DNA from 2 places in the Nonomuraea sp. LPB2021202275-12-8 genome. Region 1 is predicted to be linked to the other one. Evidence: riboswitches for the same ligand, from Rfam matches in the RefSeq annotation. Region 1 holds a riboswitch; the other holds the start of a gene.
The links. Region 1 has a riboswitch for thiamine pyrophosphate ahead of V5E28_RS32075 (purine-cytosine permease family protein). Riboswitches for the same ligand answer to the same signal wherever they lie in the genome.
Positions count from the first base shown of each region.

Region 1 (8,260 bases):
CCACGCCCGCCAGGGTCGCGACCACGGCGACCACCACCACGACCGCGAGCATCACCCCGATCGACCGGGTTCGCAGCAGCCACATCACCCCGATGCCCAGGGCCGCCACCAGGAGCCCGAGCCCGGCGGTGACGGCGACGATCATGCCGAGGTCGTCCATCGCCGCCGCCAGGTGCGGGGTCATCCCACGCTCTCCAGAGGTTCGTACCGGTATCCGACTCCCCATACCGTGACGATCCTTCGTGGCTCGGTGGGGTCCGGCTCGATCTTCTCGCGCAGCCGCCTGACGTGCACGGTCACGGTGGAGGAGTCGCCGAACGACCACCCCCAGACCTGGTCGAGCAGCGCGGACCTGCTGAACGCCTGCCTCGGGTTGCGCATCAGGTAGGCCAGCAGGTCGAACTCGCGGGCGGTGAGCATCACCTCGGCGTCGCCCAGTCGCACCTCGTGCGCGCCCACGTCCACCACCAGGTCGTCGTCGCGCAGCACCCCGGTGCCCCCGGTGACGGAGGCGCCGCGAGCGCGGCGCAGCACCGACTGCACCCGCAGTGCCAGCTCGCGCGGGCTGAACGGCTTGGTCACATAGTCGTCGGCGCCGGTCTCCAGGCCGACCACCCGGTCGATCTCCTCGCCCAGCGCGGTCAGCATGATCACCGGCACCGGCCAGCGTTCCCTGAGCTTCCTGCACACCTGCAGCCCGTCGATCTTGGGCAGCATCAGGTCGAGCACCATCAGGTCCGGTGGCTCGGCCAGCGCCCGGCGCAGCGCCTCGGCGCCGTCCCCCACACACTCCACCTCGTGCCCGTCCCGCTCCAGATAGCGGGCGACCACCTCGGACACGGTGGGGTCGTCGTCCACGACCAGGATGCGGGTAGCCACAACTTCACGGTACGGCTCGGCCACGTGCGACCTACACCCACGTCATCGGTTCGTAAGGCTCGCAGATCCAACTGGCAGGACGTACGGTTGCCTCATGAGTCGAGTAGTCATGCTCGTGTTGGGTGCCCTTCTGGCGCTCTTCGTGCTGTTCAACTTCATCCTGCCCATGGTTCTCGGGCTGCTGAAGATCGCGCTCATCATCGGGGTGGTGGCTCTGTTCGTCTTCATCGCGGTCACCCTGGTCGGTAAGTCGTCCTCTTCCCGGTGACGCTTTTCCTGTTCGACCCCTGGCTCATCGCCGTCACGATGATGGCGGTCCTGCTGCTGGCCTCATGGGCGGCCAGGCTGCTGCCCGTCGTCGGTGGTGAGCCGACCGGCTTTCCGCTGGTCTACGCGCGACGCACGGCCTTCCTGCGCCAGCGCGACCCTGACGCGGCAGGACGGCCGCGACCACGAGCCCCATCATCGCGCCCCGCTTCCGGTTGAGCGGGGCTCGAAAACTCGAGCCCTGATTCCGCTTCTCTGAGTGAGATGGGCTCATGATCGATTCTCTTGTCACCTTCGTCATCGGCATGTCCGGCGGCAACGCCGCTCTCGCCATCGTGCTGTTCACCCTGGCCGTGCGGCTCCTGCTGCTGCCGCTGGGCATCCGGCAGGCCCGCAGCGGGCGGATCAGGGAGCGGCTGGCGCCCAGGCTGCGCACCCTGCAGAAGAAGTACGGGCGCGATCCGCAGCGCCTGGCCAAGGAGACGTCCGCGCTGTATGCCGCCGAGGGCAGCTCTCCGTTCGCGGGGATCCTGCCGGGGCTGGCGCAGCTTCCCTTCATGTGGCTGGTGTACCGGGTCGCCACGCATCCGACCGCGCTGGCCGGCCATGACCTCTTCGGCGCTCCTCTGGGTCAGCAGGTCGCGAGCGTGATCGCTCATTACGGTCTGGTCAGTCTGCCCGTTTCGGTCTTCGCTTTGGTGCTCGTGCTCCTGGTCGTGGTGGCCTGGCTGACCTCACGCAAAATCTCCTCCACGCTGACCGAAGAGCAGCCGGAGTTCATGCGCAGGATCATGCCGCTGCTGCCGTACGGCTCGGTGCTCGCAGCCGCGGTGCTCCCCCTGGCCGCGGGGCTCTATCTGCTGGTCTCCACGGCCTGGACGGCCGGCGAGCGGGCGGTGCTGGCTAGCCGGCCTCTCTGAGTGCGTGGACCTGCCCGTTCACCGATCCATGGGGGGCGGGCAGTATCGCCCACACCGTCGTCATGTCACCGTCGTGGCGCACTCCCCAGCTCTCCGCGACGTACTCGACGATGCCGAGCCCGCGCCCGCCCAGCGAGGACAGGGTGGGCCGGCCCGCGCGCGGCTCCGTGGCCGCGCCCCCGTCGCTCACGGCGACCTCAATGTGATCATCGCTGCGCATCCATGAGACCTTCACCATGCCCGAAGGCAACGGATGCGCGTGCCTCAGCGCGTTGCTCAGCAGCTCGCTCACCACGAGGACGGCATCGTCGATCGCGGTGGTGAACACCCCGCAATCCTGCAGGTCAGTGCTCAGACGCTGGCGGGCAACGGCGACGCTGGACGGCGCGTACGGCAGTAGCACGACGCTTGACACACCCACCTCCCCGCTCCCAGTGCCCCCCGCGGGAACACTCCCCGGTACGACCGAAATGCCCCGTTACTCGATCCCAGAAACCGCATCTCGATCACAGCTTGTACACATCGGACGATAGATCAGCTCAACCGTGACCACCTCGTTACCGCATCGGTGTGTCGGATCCGATAGTGGAAGAGCACCTCAGAACGAGCCTCATCCGGGTGCCCCCGCCAGGCCGTGGATGGGCGCTCACGTCGCCGCCCTGAGCCCTGGCCAGGCTGCGCACGATGTAGAGGCCGAGGCCGACGCCACCGAACCTCCTGCGGTCGCCGCTGTCGACCTGGACGAAGCGTTCGAAGACCCGCTCGCGGTCCGGCCGCGCGATGCCGACGCCCTCGTCGTCCACGACCACGATCACCCTGCCGTCCTCCGGCCACGCGGCCACCCGGATCAGCCCGCCTTTGGGCGAATACTTGAAGGCGTTCTCCAGCAGCTGCCCGAGAACGATGTCGGTGGCGAGCGCGTCGCCCATCACCTTCGGCAGCCCGACGGCGATGCTCACCTCGACCCGGTGCTTGTCCGACAGCACCGGCAGCCCGAGCGTCGCCGCGTGCACGCGCTCGGCCAGGTCGAAGGGCTCGTCCCTGACCAGCTGCTCCTCCCCGCCCGCCCGGGCGCCGAGCAGCAGATGGTCCATGAGCTGCCCGAGCGATCTGGAGCGCTCGGCGATCGTGTGCACGGCCGATCGCCGCTCGGCGTCGCTCAGCTTGTCCCAGCGAGTGTCCAGGGTGCTGGCGAAGCCGCGCACGATCGTGATCGGGGTGCGCAGCTCGTGGCTGGTCGTGGCCAGGAACAGGTCCTTGGCCTCCTCCAGCTCCTTGGCCGCGGTCACGTCACGGAAGTCGACGACCAGCTCGCCGGTCTCCACGATCTGCGCGCTGACCACATCGAGCCAGCGTCCCGTTTCGAGGTGGAAGGTGAGCTTCTCGCCGGGAGCGGGGAGCGGGAACGGCGGCGGCTTGCCGATCACCGCCTCCGCGGAGACGGAGGTGAGCTCGGCCGCCGCGGGGTTCCATCTGAGCACCCGGCCCTCGCCGTCGAGCACCGCGATGCCGTCGGCGCTGGCGTCGAACACCGCCCGCTCGTGCGCCCGCTGCCGCACCGCGTCCTGGTAGGCCACCGCGTTCCCGACCGCGATGCCCGCATGGCCCGCGAGCAGCTCCAGCAGCTCCAGCTCCAGATGACCCGGCTTGCGCTTGGCGAACAGCGCGTAGAGGGCGCCGTACGGGCGCCCGCCGACCGCGGCGAGTCCCAGCGCGATCGTGTGCAGCCCCTTGAGCTCGGCCCACACCAGGTCGTCGAGCCCCCGCGACTCCAGCATGACGGTCTTGCCGGTGCGCAGCAGCTTGCCCACCAGGCTGGTGTGCAGGTCCGTGGTGGTGCCCAGGATCGCGCAGGGGAGCTGGTAGGTGCTGACCAGCCGCAGCCGCTCCTCGTCGATGAGCACGAACCCGCCCGCGTCGGCGCCGGTGAGCTCCGTGAGGCTCGCCGTGATCCGTTCGAGCACGGCGGGCAGATCCAGCTCGGCGTTGATGTCGCCCACCACGTCGGTGAGCCGGCGCACCAGCCGTGCCCTGCGCGCCACTCGGTTCTTGGCCGCGTGGTCCACCTCGACGAGGTGGTAGACGCAGACGTATCCCGTCACCGCGCTGCCCGTCAGCAGCGCGCTGATGTCGACCCGCACGTCGAGCAGGCCGCCGTCGCCGCGCACCCGCTTGGTGCGCAGCGAGACCTGGTCTCCGGTGCGCACCCGCTCCAGCACGGCGTGGTGCTCGGCGGTCAGCTCCTCCGGCACGATAGGCGCCCTGCGACCCAGCATGTCCCCGGCCGTCCAGCCGAAGAGCCGCTCCGCCGCCGCGTTCCAGACCAGGACGGTCTGGTCCCTGTCGAAGGCCACGACGGCGTTGGGCGAGCTGTCGAGCACAGCGCGGGCTATCTCATCGTCACTCCAAGCCCTTGGGTCCCCCACATCTCCATAGTGCCTGTGGCGTGGCGCTCGTGCCGGGCGATCCGTCCGATACGCTGCGGTCACGGCTTTTCCGTGGCGGGTGAAGAGGGTGAAGGCATGTCAGGCGACCTCGAAGCCCTGCTGCGGGTGACGTCCGACACCTACCGCGGCGACGGCCCACCCGACGTCGCCTTCGGCACCTACGACGGCGCGGTCGGCCGGCTGGTGCTCGCGGTGACGTCCAGAGGCGTCGCCTCCTGCAGCTTCGAAGACGAGAACAGCGTGTACGAGCGCGTCACCAAGCAGGTCGGCAGCCTCATCGGCACGGACGCCCGGCGGCTCGACCCTGTCCGCCGGGAGCTCGACGCGTACTTCTCGGGCCGGTTGCGGACCTTCGCCACGCCGGCCGACCTGGCCCTCGCCACGCCGTTCGCGCGCACGGTGCTGCAGAAGACGATGGCGGTGCCGTACGGCACGACCACCACCCTGGAGCGGATCGGCGAGCTCATCGGCAGGCCGCGCGCGCTGCGCGCGGTCGGCAACGCGCTCAGCTCCAACCCCCTGTGCGTGATCGTGCCGTGCCACCGTGTGGTGCGCGAGGACGGCGAGCTCGGCGACTACGCGGGAGGCGTGGCCGCCAAGCGTCACCTGCTCAACGTCGAGCGTCGCGAGTCCCGCGCCTGAGCGCACCCACCGCCAGCGTCACCAGGGCCGCCACGACGGCGCCGCCCAGCGCGCCGTTCATCCACGGCTCCCTGGTGAAACCGACCGCCTCCCGCACCCCGGCCCACATCCCGTCCCACTGCGCGACGGTGGGGGTCGAGGTGGTGAGCCAGTAGGCGGCGAAGCCGAGCGCCCAGGGCAGCAGCATCGACCAGCGCGCGGGCGCGTCCTCGGCGGTGTTCCAGCGGGTGGAGCCGCCGAGCAGGAAGTAGTCCACGGCCAGCACCGCGAACATCGGCACGAAGACCGCGCCGATCAGGCCCAGGAACGCGCCGTAGGACGTCACGTCGGCCACGAGCGCGATGGCGACGGTCAGCACGCCGATGGCCGTGCTGAGGATCCGCCTGTCCACCCGCGGCATGAGGTTCTGCAGCGAGACGGTCGTGGAGTAGACGTTGGCGAAGGACTGGTCGGCCTCGCGCAGCACGAGGATGGCGAAGAACAGCGCGCCGACCGGCGCCGCCACGAAAGGCGCGAACACCGCCGTGCCGTCGGCTCTCACCGCCGCCGCTCCCGCGATCGCCACCGCGTAGACGCCGAGCCCGAGGCAGGCGACCTGGGCCAGCGTGTAGCCGCCGACCACTCCTGCGAACGCGGCCCGGCTGGACCTGGAGTGCCTGGCGAAGTCGGCGGCGAGCGGCACCCACGAGACCGACAGCGCGATCACGTAGTCGACCGCGGGCGCGAACGCCGTCCACGACCCGCCCGTCTGCGGTGGCGCCTCGCCCAGGAACTGCACGGCGAACCAGATCAGCGAGATGATCACGGCGATGGTGATGTAGCGGCGGAGCAGCCTGATGGCGCCGAGCGGCCAGATGGTCAGCGCCGTGGTCAGCAGTCCGGCGACGATCACCCACACCGCGTACGGCACGGTGTCGCCGAAGATGGCCATCGCGCCCTTGGAGATGACCCAGAGCTCGAACGCCCCCCAGCCGATCATCTGGATGATGTTGAGCACCGTCGGGATGTAGGACAGCTTGGCCCCGAACAGCCCGCGCAGCAGCACCATCGCCGGCTGCCCGGTCTGCGTGCCCGGGATCGCCGACAGTCCCACCATGGCGGTGCCGATCAGGCTCCCCACGACCGCCGCGGTCAGCGCGGCCGTCAGGGTCAGCGGGGCGTCGGTCAGCGGGTCGAGCAGGAGCAGGGCCCCGGAGAAGCCCAGCAGGCTGACGGCCAGGTTGGCCCAGAGCGCGCCCTGGTCGAGCACGCCCAGTGTCTTGGGCGGGGAGCCTTCGAGAGTGAGGGGAACTTCGTCGTCGTGGACGGCATGCGACATTCGCACTCCCTACGCCGGCATTACCCGGACAGGTTCATGCGGTCGGCGACGGCCTCGGTCGCCCTCTCAGCCCGGTGCGCCCCGAGCTCCCGCGTTGGGTGGATCAGCAGAGACGGAGATCACTCCGGCTCGCGCCCCCATGATGCCTGATTTGCCGGAGATCAGCCACTAGGCAATGAAAGGCGACTGCCCGGTCTCGCTGACCATCGGCAGCTTCTGCTGCTCCCACGACTGCATGCCGCCGTCGACGTTGACCGCCTCACGCCCGAGCTGGTTGAGCCAGGCCGCGACCTGGAACGACCGCCCGCCAACCCGGCACACCACGTAGACCGTCCGGCCGGCGGGAACCTCGTCGAGGCGGGTCTGGATCTCGCTCATCGGGATGTGCACTGCCTCAGGGGCGTGGCCCGCGACCCATTCGCCCTGCTCACGCACGTCGAGCAGGAACCCGCCTGAAGGGATGTCTCGCGCCTCGATTTCGGGAACCGTCATGCCTCCATCATCTCGCGTCGCGAGTCGTAGGCCGCACGCGCCTCGGCGATCTCCTGCTGGTGCTTCTCGGTCCAGGTCACCAGGGATTTGATCGTCTCGTGCAGGGTGCGGCCGAGCGGCGTGAGCGCGTAGTCCACCCGGGGCGGCACCACGGGGTGGACGGTGCGGCTCACCAGCCCGTCGCGTTCGAGCTGGCGCAGCGTGACGCTGAGCATGCGCTGGCTGACGCCGTCGATCTCGCGGCGGAGCTGCGTGAAGCGCAGGCTCTGGCAGTCGAGCAGGGCGATGACGAGCAGCGACCACTTGTCGGCGACGCGGTCGAGGATCTGCCGGACCTCGCACCCTTCCCTGACGTCCCACTGGCGGACGTCGTAGTCGTCGTCGGTGCTGCCGGGGTAACAGAGTGACTTTGAAGTGCCGTCTTCCATGCATGCCCATGCTGCCGCATGATGCTGATGGTTACAAGAGGTAACCGACATATAGAAACGTAACCGAGGAGTGTCCGCATCATGCCTTCCACCGAACGACTGAGAGGCCGCCCGCTGGGCGTGCTGATGGTGCTGTGCGGGGCCATCTTCCTTGAGGGCATCGACGTGGCCATGCTGAACGTCGCGCTACCGGCCATCCGCGCCGACCTCGGACTGTCGACCACGATGCTGAGCGGCGTGGTCAGCGCCTACGTGCTGGGCTACGGCGGGTTCATGCTGCTCGGCGGCCGGGCGGCCGACCTGCTGGGCAGGCGCAGGATGTTCCTGCTCTGGCTGACCGTGTTCCTGGTGTTCTCGGGGCTCGGCGGGCTGGCGAACGAGGGCTGGGTGCTGCTGCTCGCCAGGTTCGTCACCGGCGTGGCCGCGGGCTTCATGACCCCCGCGGGGCTCTCGCTGATCACCACGAGCTTCGCCGAGGGCAGACAGCGCAACAGGGCGCTGCTGATCTACGCGGGGACGGGCGCGGCCGGCTTCGCGCTCGGCCTGGTGATCGGCGGGCTGCTGACCGCGATCGGCTGGCGGTGGGTGTTCTTCGCGCCGGTGATCCTGGCCCTGGTGATCCTGCTCACCGCAACCGCGCTGATCAAGGAGCCCGCCGCGCCGCGGCGCACCGCCGGGCGCTTCGACCTACCGGGCGCGATGACCATCACCGGCGCGATGATGCTGCTCGTCTACGGCGTGATACGGCTGGAGCATCCGGCGGCGGGCTGGGCCTGGACCCTCGCCACGTTCGCCGGCGGCCTGGCGCTCGTGGCGGCCTTCGTGGCGATCGAGCGACGCTCGGCCGAGCCGCTGATCCGCCTCGGT
Region 1 is NZ_JBAHWD010000022.1:59,289-67,548, reverse strand. Features, by position in the region: gene V5E28_RS32115 (sensor histidine kinase) at 1-184, opposite strand, end outside; gene V5E28_RS32110 (response regulator transcription factor) at 181-879, opposite strand; gene V5E28_RS32105 (hypothetical protein) at 974-1,147, shown strand; gene V5E28_RS32100 (DUF6412 domain-containing protein) at 1,144-1,365, shown strand; gene V5E28_RS32095 (YidC/Oxa1 family membrane protein insertase) at 1,419-2,066, shown strand; gene V5E28_RS32090 (ATP-binding protein) at 2,050-2,481, opposite strand; gene V5E28_RS32085 (PAS domain S-box protein) at 2,624-4,447, opposite strand; gene V5E28_RS32080 (methylated-DNA--[protein]-cysteine S-methyltransferase) at 4,589-5,155, shown strand; gene V5E28_RS32075 (purine-cytosine permease family protein) at 5,124-6,473, opposite strand; TPP riboswitch at 6,463-6,576, opposite strand; gene V5E28_RS32070 (rhodanese-like domain-containing protein) at 6,642-6,965, opposite strand; gene V5E28_RS32065 (winged helix-turn-helix transcriptional regulator) at 6,962-7,393, opposite strand; gene V5E28_RS32060 (MFS transporter) at 7,475-8,260, shown strand, end outside.

Region 2 (8,260 bases), on a different contig from region 1:
GACACCCCGTACGACATGACCTCGTCCAGGTTGGACAGGTCGATGCCGCCGATGCCGAACCACGGCCGGTCGGCGCCCAGCGACGCCGCGTGCCTGAGCAGCGGCGGGCCGGGCGCGTGTCGGCCGGGCTTGGTCGGCGTGGGCCAGATCGGGCCGCAGCAGAAGTAGTCGACGCCCTCCTCCACCGCCGCGGCGGATGCCTCGTCGGCGGAGTGGGTGGACCGTCCGATGACGATGTCGTCGCCGAGTATCTCTCGCGCGACCGTCACGGGAAGGTCGTCCTGCCCCAGGTGGAGCACGTCTGGATGGGCGGCGTGGGCGATGTCGGCCCGGTCGTTGACCGCCAGCAGCCGGCCGTGCCGGTCGCAGGCGTCGCGGAAGACCTCCAGGAGCGCGAGCTCTTCGCGCGCCTCGAGCCCCTTCTCCCGCAACTGGACGATGTCCACGCCCGCGGCGAGCACCGCGTCGAGGAAGTCGGCCAGGTCGCCGCGGTCACGCCGCCCGTCGGTGCACAGGTAGAGGCGGGCGTCAGAAAGCGAGGGCCTGGGCACGCCGTTTGACCTCTGTGTGACGACCCGCCCTGATCGCCTCTACGGGCGAGCCTGGAAGCGAGTCGTCGGGGGTGAAGAGCCAGCGCAGTGCCTCGACATCGTCGTAGCCGGCATCCTGCAGCACGGTCAACGTGCCGGGGAGGCCCTTCATCACGTCCTTTCCTTCAAGGAACACCGCGGGCACCTGTGGTCCGCCGCTGCCCCGCCTTACGCCGAGCAGCTTGTGGTCCTTGAGGAGCTGCTTGGCCCGCCCCAGGGGAACCCCCAGGCGCTGGGCCACTTCGGGGAGAGTGAGCCACTCGTCAACGAGCTGGTCGGTCTCCCGGTCGATCTGTGCAACAGAAAGCGTCACGAAACCACAACTACCACACGCCGCGCTTGCTCAAACAACACAATCTCGTAGGGGTACGTCTGGATCCACCAGGCGTTCCGTGTCCAGACGATGGCCCGCCTGGATGATTCTGCGGCCCTGGACGAGGTCTCGGGGCCGGTCGACGGCCAGCACCGCGGCCAGGGTGTCGTCGCCGGTGAGCCAGCAGGCCGACCACTTGCCCTCTGGTCTGCCCCGGTAGAGCAGCCGTTCGCCGGCCGGGTGGTGGCCCGCGTACTGGACCATGTGGCCGAACTGCTCCGACCAGAAGTACGGGACCGGGTCGTAGACCGCCTCCTCGCCGAGCAGTGTCGCGGCGGCGACCTCGGGGGCGCTCAGGGCGGTGTCCCAGTGCTCGACGCGGAGCCTGGCGCCGAAGCGCCGCGACCACCAGGCGGCGCAGTCGCCCACCGCGACCACGCCCGGCATCGAGGTGCGCAGGTGCTCGTCGGTGACGACGCCGTTGTGCAGGTCGAGGTCGGCGTCGGCGAGCCACTCGACGGCCGGGCGCACGCCGATCCCGGCGACCACCACGTGCGCCTGCACGAACCCGCCGCCGACCAGCTCCACGCCGCCCTCGTCCACCGAGCCGACCATGGTGTCGAGGCGCAGGTCGATGCCGTCGTACCAGCCCAGCGTGCGAGCGCCGAGCTCGGCGCCGATCGCCTGCGCGAGCGGGGCGGACGCCGCCTCGATCACCGTCACGGCGCACCCGGCCCGGCGGGCGGCCGTGGCCACCTCCGCGCCGATCCAGCCCGCGCCGATGACCGCCACACTGGCGCCGGGGACCAGCCTGGCCCGCAGCTCCAGCGAGTCGTCGAGGGTCCGCAGCACATGCTGCGGGCCGTCGCCGGGCAGGGTGATCGGCTCGGCTCCGGTGGCGATGACCAGGCCGTCGTAGCCGAGCTCGCCCTCGGTGGTCTCCACGACGCCCGCCCGCAGCGCCTTGGCGGAGACGCCCGGCCTGAAGTCGATCCCCATCGCGGACAGGTCGGAGTCGACGAAGCTGGAGTCGGAGTCGCCGAGCAGCACCGCCTTCGACAGGGGCGGACGGTCGTAGGGCCGGTGCCGCTCCTCGCCGATCAGCGTGATCCTGCCGTCGAATCCCCGCGCGCGCAGGGCCTCGACACTGCGCACACCCGCCAGCCCCGCGCCCACCACTACGACATGATTCACGTTAGTGACCATAACGGGGGGCGTGCCTGGCCGTCGCGGCGAGGCCGTAGGCTGGGGGCGTAAGACGCGCGGGAGTCCGGCCACAACCGGGCTGAGAGGAAGGCTTGACGGGCCTTCGACCGCAACACACCTGATCCGGATCATGCCGGCGAAGGGAGCGGACATGGACCTGGTCGTCGGGGGCGGAGTCGTCGGGCTGTCGATCGCCTGGCGCCTGGCCCGCTCTGGCCGGCCGGTCACTCTGGTGGACCCGGCGCCGGCCTCAGGCGCCTCCCACGCAGCGGCGGGCATGCTGGCGCCGGTCAGCGAGGTCTCCTACACCGAGGAGCCGCTGCTCCGGCTCGGCGTCGCCTCCCTTGCCCGCTGGCCCTCCTTCGCCGCCGAGCTCGCCGCCGACGCGGGCCTGAGCGCCGACGCCGGCCCCGACCCGCGCGGCGGGCTGGGCGCGGACGGGGGGCTGCTGGCCGCGGCCAGGGCCGGGCTCGACCTTCGCGCCGACGGCACGCTGGACGTGGCGTTCGGGGCCGACGATCTGGCCGCGCTCGGCGAGCTGGCCGCATTCATGGAGAAGCTGGGGCTGCCGGTCGAGCGGCTGACCGGGCGGGAGTGCCGGCGGCTGGAGCCGATGCTGGCGCCTTCCGTCCGCGGCGGGCTGCTGGCCAGGACCGACGCCTGGGTGGATCCGCGCCGCGTCACCGCGGCGCTGCTCGCCGCTCTGGAGCGGCGCGGCGTCCCGGTGGTGCGGGCCCGGGTGAGCGAGCTGCTGCGCGAGGGCGACCGGGTCACCGGCGTACGGCTGGAGCCGGCGACCGGGCCGCGGGAGATCGCCGCCGAGCGGGTCGTGCTGGCGGCGGGGGCGTGGAGTGGCGGGCTGGCCGACGTGCCGGTCCGGCCGGTCAAGGGGCAGATCATGCGGCTGCGTGCGGCGCAGCCGCTGCTCGGCCGGTGCGTGCGCGGGACGGTGCACGGGACGCCCGTCTACCTGGTGCCGAGGGGCGACGGGGAGCTGGTGGTCGGTGCCACGCAGGAGGAGCTGGGCTTCGACACCAGGGTGACCGCGGGCGGGCTGTACGAGCTGCTGCGGGACGCCAGGGAGCTGGTGCCCGGCGTGACCGAGCTGGAGGTGGCCGACGTGGTGGCGGGGCTTCGCCCGGGGACACCGGACAACCTGCCGATCGTCGGGCCGAGCGGGACGCCCGGGCTCACGCTGGCCACCGGGCACCACCGGGGCGGGGTGCTGCTTGCCCCGCTCACGGCCGCGATCGTGCAGGGCGAGGAGGCCGACCTCGCGACATTCTGCTCACCGGCTAGATTTCGGGATATCTCATGAAACTGATGGTCAATGGGGCCGGCCACGAGGTGCCTGACGGCATGACCGTGGCGCAGGCCGTACGGAATCTGACGGCGGCCACCACCGGCGTGGCGGTGGCCGTGAACGGCGAGGTGGTCACGCGGAGCGCCTGGGAGTCGACGGCGCTGCGCGACGGCGACCGCGTGGAGGTGCTGACGGCGGTGCAAGGTGGATGATCTGATCATCGCCGGGGAGAAGTTCTCCTCCCGGCTCATCATGGGCACGGGCGGCGCGCCCTCGCTGGAGGTGCTCGACGCCGCGCTGGTGGCGTCCGGCACCGAGCTGACCACGGTCGCGATGCGGCGGCTCGACCCCGGCGCCGGCGGTTCGGTGCTGGACGTGCTGCGCCGGCGCGACATCAAGGTGCTGCCCAACACGGCGGGCTGCTTCACCGCCGGCGACGCCGTGCTGACGGCGCGGCTGGCCAGGGAGGCGCTCGGCACCGACTGGGTCAAGCTCGAGGTGATCTCCGACGAGCGGACCCTGCTGCCGGACCCGATCGAGACGTTCGACGCGGCCGAGCGGCTGGTGGCCGACGGTTTCGTGGTGCTGCCGTACATCGGCGACGATCCGGCGCTCGCGCGCCGGCTGGAGCAGGCCGGCTGCGCGGCGGTGATGCCGCTCGGCTCGCCGATCGGCTCCGGGCTCGGCATCCGCAACCCGCACAGCATCGAGCTCATCGTGGAGGCCGCCGGGGTGCCGGTGATCCTCGACGCGGGCATCGGTACGGCCAGCGACGCCGCCCTGGCGATGGAGCTCGGCTGCGACGCCGTGCTGCTCGCGACGGCGGTGACCAGAGCGCAGCGCCCGGATCTGATGGCGGCGGCGATGAAGGGCGCGGTGCGAGCCGGTAGGCTCGCGCGGCAGGCGGGGCGCATCCCGCGGCGGCGCTACGCGGAGGCCTCATCACCGGTAACGCCATGAAGGGGCACGGGTCCGCATCGGTTTCGGATGGTCAGGCCCTACGGGGGGCGAAACGCCCGTAAACTCAGCGGGGTGGACACGACGACTGCGGACCCCCTGGTCGGCCGGCTGCTCGACGGGCGCTACCGCATCGAGTCCCGGATCGCCCGGGGCGGTATGGCGACCGTCTACCTCGCGCTGGACATCCGGCTTGACCGGACGGTGGCGCTGAAGGTCATGCATCGCTCGCTCGCCGAGGACCCGGCGTTCGTGCGCAGGTTCATCGGCGAGGCCAAGTCGGTGGCCAGTCTCTCCCACCCCAACATCGTGCACGTCTTCGACCAGGGCACCGACAACGACGTCGTCTACCTGTCGATGGAGTACGTGCCGGGCAAGACGCTGCGCGACATCCTGCGCGAGCGCGGCAGGGTGCCGTCCCGCGAGGCCCTGGAGATCATGATTCCGGTGCTCGCGGCGCTCGGCGCGGCCCACCAGGCAGGGCTCGTCCATCGTGACGTCAAGCCCGAGAACGTGCTGATGACCGACGACGGCCGGGTCAAGGTCGTGGACTTCGGCCTCGCCAGGGCGATCGAGGCGACCAACCAGACCCGCACCGGCGTGATGATCGGCACGATCGGTTACATGTCGCCCGAGCAGGTGACGACCGGCGGCGCCGATGTGCGCAGCGACGTCTACGCCGCGGGCATCATGCTGTTCGAGCTGGTGACGGGCCAGCAGCCGTACGACGGCGAGACGCCCATGTCGGTGGCCTACCGGCACGTCCACGACACCGTGGCGGCGCCGTCGTCGGTGGCGCACGACGTGCCGCCGCTGATCGACTCGCTGGTGGCGCACGCCACCGCCCGGGATCCGCAGAACCGCCCGGCCGACGCGACCGCGATGCTGGTGGCGGCCGTCGACGCGCACCGGATGCTGCCCCGGCTGACGAATCCGCAGATGTCGCAGACGCGGCAGCACTCCATGCCGCACACGATGCCGCCGCAGGCCTCCCCCAGCCACACGCTGATCCAGCCGCGCGCCGAGGCGCCGCCGCCCGCCCGCTTCAGGGTCAACTGGTTCCTGGTGACGCTGGCCGCGGTCATGGTGGTGGCGGTGGCTCTGACGGGCCTGTACTTCTCGCAGAAGAGCTACACCACCGTGCCCGACCTCGTCGGCAAGAACATTTCGGTGGCCGAGCAGAACGCCAGGACGCTCGGCTTCAAGGTCAACAAGGTGGCGGGCCAGCACAGCGAGAAGGTGGCCGAGGGCCTGGTGCTGAGCATGGACCCGGCGGGCAAGACCGAGGTCGAGAGCGGGACCGCGATCACGCTGGTGCCCTCGCTGGGACCCAAGCGGGTGCTGGTGCCCAAGGTCCAGGGTCTGACCGAGCCGGACGCCCGCAACGCGGTCGCCGAGGCCGGGCTCACCGTGGGCAAGGTCAGGCGCATCCAGAACCTCGAGGCGCCGCGCAACACCGTGATCCGCACCTCGCCCCAGGTGGGCGAGAAGGTCAAGGAAGGCGCCAGGGTCGACATCTACGTGAGCGCGGGCCTGGTGATGCCCGACCTGGGCGGCATGCCGAAGGACGAGGCCGCCGCCTACCTGGGCCAGCAGGGCTTCCAGGTGCAGGTCAACGAGGTCGTCGACGACGCCGAGCCGTGCACGGTGATCGCGCAGTCGCCGAAGGCCAAGTCGGAGGTCGACAAGGGCGCGCCCGCCATGATCACGGTGGCGCGCTGCCAGGGGGACTTCTGGGAGTGGTTCAAGGGTGACAACGAGGCCCGCGACGACCACGACGTCCGGATCGTGCCGGCCGTGATGGGCAAGAGCATCAGCGACGCCAAGGCCGAGCTGGAGGCGCAGGGCTTCAGGGTGCGGGTGCGCAACCTGGGCAACGGCGGCGTGGTCCGCTTCCAGCGCCCGGCGCCCAACAGCGAGCGGCCGCCCGGCTCGGAGGTCTTCCTCTGGCAGTGACGCCGGTCAGGCCAGGACGCCGTGCAGGCGCACCCTGGCCAGGCCGCCGTCGGGATAGATGTCGACGCGCACCTCGCCGACCGGCTCGGCGTGCTGGAGGCGGAAGCGGTGCGGGGTGTCGGGCTGGAGCCTGGTCCTGGGCAGCAGCTCCGTCTCGCGGTCGCCGTCGAGCCCGGTGAGCGACACCCAGCCGGGCGCGTTGTGGAGCAGGTTCGTGGTGTCGATCTCGGCCAGCCTGATGAGGCCGCGTCCGGCCAGGCGGATGACGAGCCAGTCGTTGCCCTCCACCCGGCGTCGGGCGGTCTCCCAGCCCTCCGCCTGGTGGCGGGCCAGGCCGGGGGCCAGGACGTTGTTGGGCGAGGAGTAGAACTCGTCGGAGCAGGCGGTCACCAGCCCGCCGTGGGCCAGGGCCGCCAGGTCGAAGCCGAGCCCGTCGTAGACGGACAGGTCGGGCCGGGGCTCGCCGTGCACGCGCAGGCGGGCGATGCCGCCGTCGGGGAACATGTTCAGCCGCACGTGGGTGTGGCGGCCGCCATCGGCCACCTCGAAGTGGTGCTCGGCGTCGCCGCTCAGCGCGCTCCTCGGCACGATCTCGGTCCAGGTGGCCTGCGCCACCTCGGCCGGTGAGGGGTGTCCCGTCAGCTCGGCGGCCTCGACGGAGGCGTGCGGCGGGTAGTTGCCCTTGAACCACGCCGTGTCGATCACCACGCCGCGGATCACGCCCGGCATGCCGAGCCGCACCAGCGCCCAGTCGTGCCCGGGTTCGCGGCGGCGGCGCGTCTCCCACCCGTCGTACACCTGTCCCTTGCTGCCGAACGTCGCCTCCTGGAAGGCGGGACGGCCGGGCCGGATGAGGCACTCCTTGTCGGCGAACGACTCGTCGCTGGCGGCGACGACCGAGCCGCCGTGACCGCGGAGCGCGAGGTCGGGCAGGCTGGTGAAGCTGTGGCGCATCTATTCTCCCAACCGGAAACGTCCGTGCGGTGTGCCGTCGACCGGCCTGCCCCTGAGCCAGGTGGTCAGGACGGCGCCCCTGAGCTCGCGCCCGTGGTAGGGCGTGACGGGGTTCTTGTGGTGCAGCCGCCGGGCGTCCACCGGCTCGGTGGCCGCCGGGTCGAAGGCGACGAGGTCGGCGTCGTTGCCCGGCTCGATCCCGCCCTTGCCCGCCAGACCGGCCAGCGCGGCGGGGTTGGCGGACATCCAGCGGACCACCGCGTCGAGCCCGTGCCCCCGGCGGGACGCCTCGGTCCAGACCGCCCGCAGGCCGAGCTGGAGTGAGGCGACACCGCCCCAGGCGGCGGCGAAGTCGGGCACCTTGAGGTCGGCGGTGGACGGCGAGTGGTCGGAGACGACGCAGCTCAGCACGCCGGCGGCGAGCCCTTCCCACAGCAGGTCGCGGTTGGCCGCGGACCTGATGGGCGGGCAGCACTTGTAGGAGGTGTCGCCCTCGGGCACCTGCTCGGCGTCGAGCGTCAGGTAGTGCGGGCAGGTCTCGGCGGTGATCCGTACGCCGTCCGCCTGGGCTGCCGCCAGCACCGGCAGGCAGTCGGCGCTGGAGACGTGCAGGATGTGCGCCCGCACGCCGGTCCGGCGGGCCAGCTCGACGACCTGCTCGACCGCGCTCCGCTCGGCCGCTCCCGGCCGCGAGCTCAGGAACTGCGGGTACGACGGCCCCTCGCACTCCGTCAGCAGCGCGGGATCCTCGGCGTGCACGACCAGGAGGCCGCCGAATCCGGCGATCTCCGCCATCGCCTCCCGCACCTGCGACGGCCCGAGCGGCGGGAACTCCTCCACCCCCGACGGTGACAGGAAGCACTTGAACCCGTAGACGCCCCGGTCGTGCAGCGCCCTGAGCTCCTTGGTGTTGCCCGGCACCGCGCCGCCCCAGAAGCCGACGTCCACGTGGCACTGCCCGTCTGCGGCACGCAGCTTGGC
Region 2 is NZ_JBAHWD010000012.1:39,188-47,447, reverse strand. Features, by position in the region: gene thiE (thiamine phosphate synthase) at 1-551, opposite strand, end outside; gene V5E28_RS22780 (Rv2175c family DNA-binding protein) at 529-903, opposite strand; gene V5E28_RS22775 (NAD(P)/FAD-dependent oxidoreductase) at 934-2,097, opposite strand; TPP riboswitch at 2,156-2,271, shown strand; gene V5E28_RS22770 (FAD-dependent oxidoreductase) at 2,261-3,427, shown strand; gene thiS (sulfur carrier protein ThiS) at 3,424-3,624, shown strand; gene V5E28_RS22760 (thiazole synthase) at 3,617-4,372, shown strand; gene pknB (Stk1 family PASTA domain-containing Ser/Thr kinase) at 4,445-6,325, shown strand; gene alc (allantoicase) at 6,332-7,279, opposite strand; gene allB (allantoinase AllB) at 7,280-8,260, opposite strand, start outside.
Region 2: linked by a shared signal. The riboswitch ahead of V5E28_RS22770 (FAD-dependent oxidoreductase) and the one ahead of V5E28_RS32075 (purine-cytosine permease family protein) in region 1 are both predicted to bind thiamine pyrophosphate.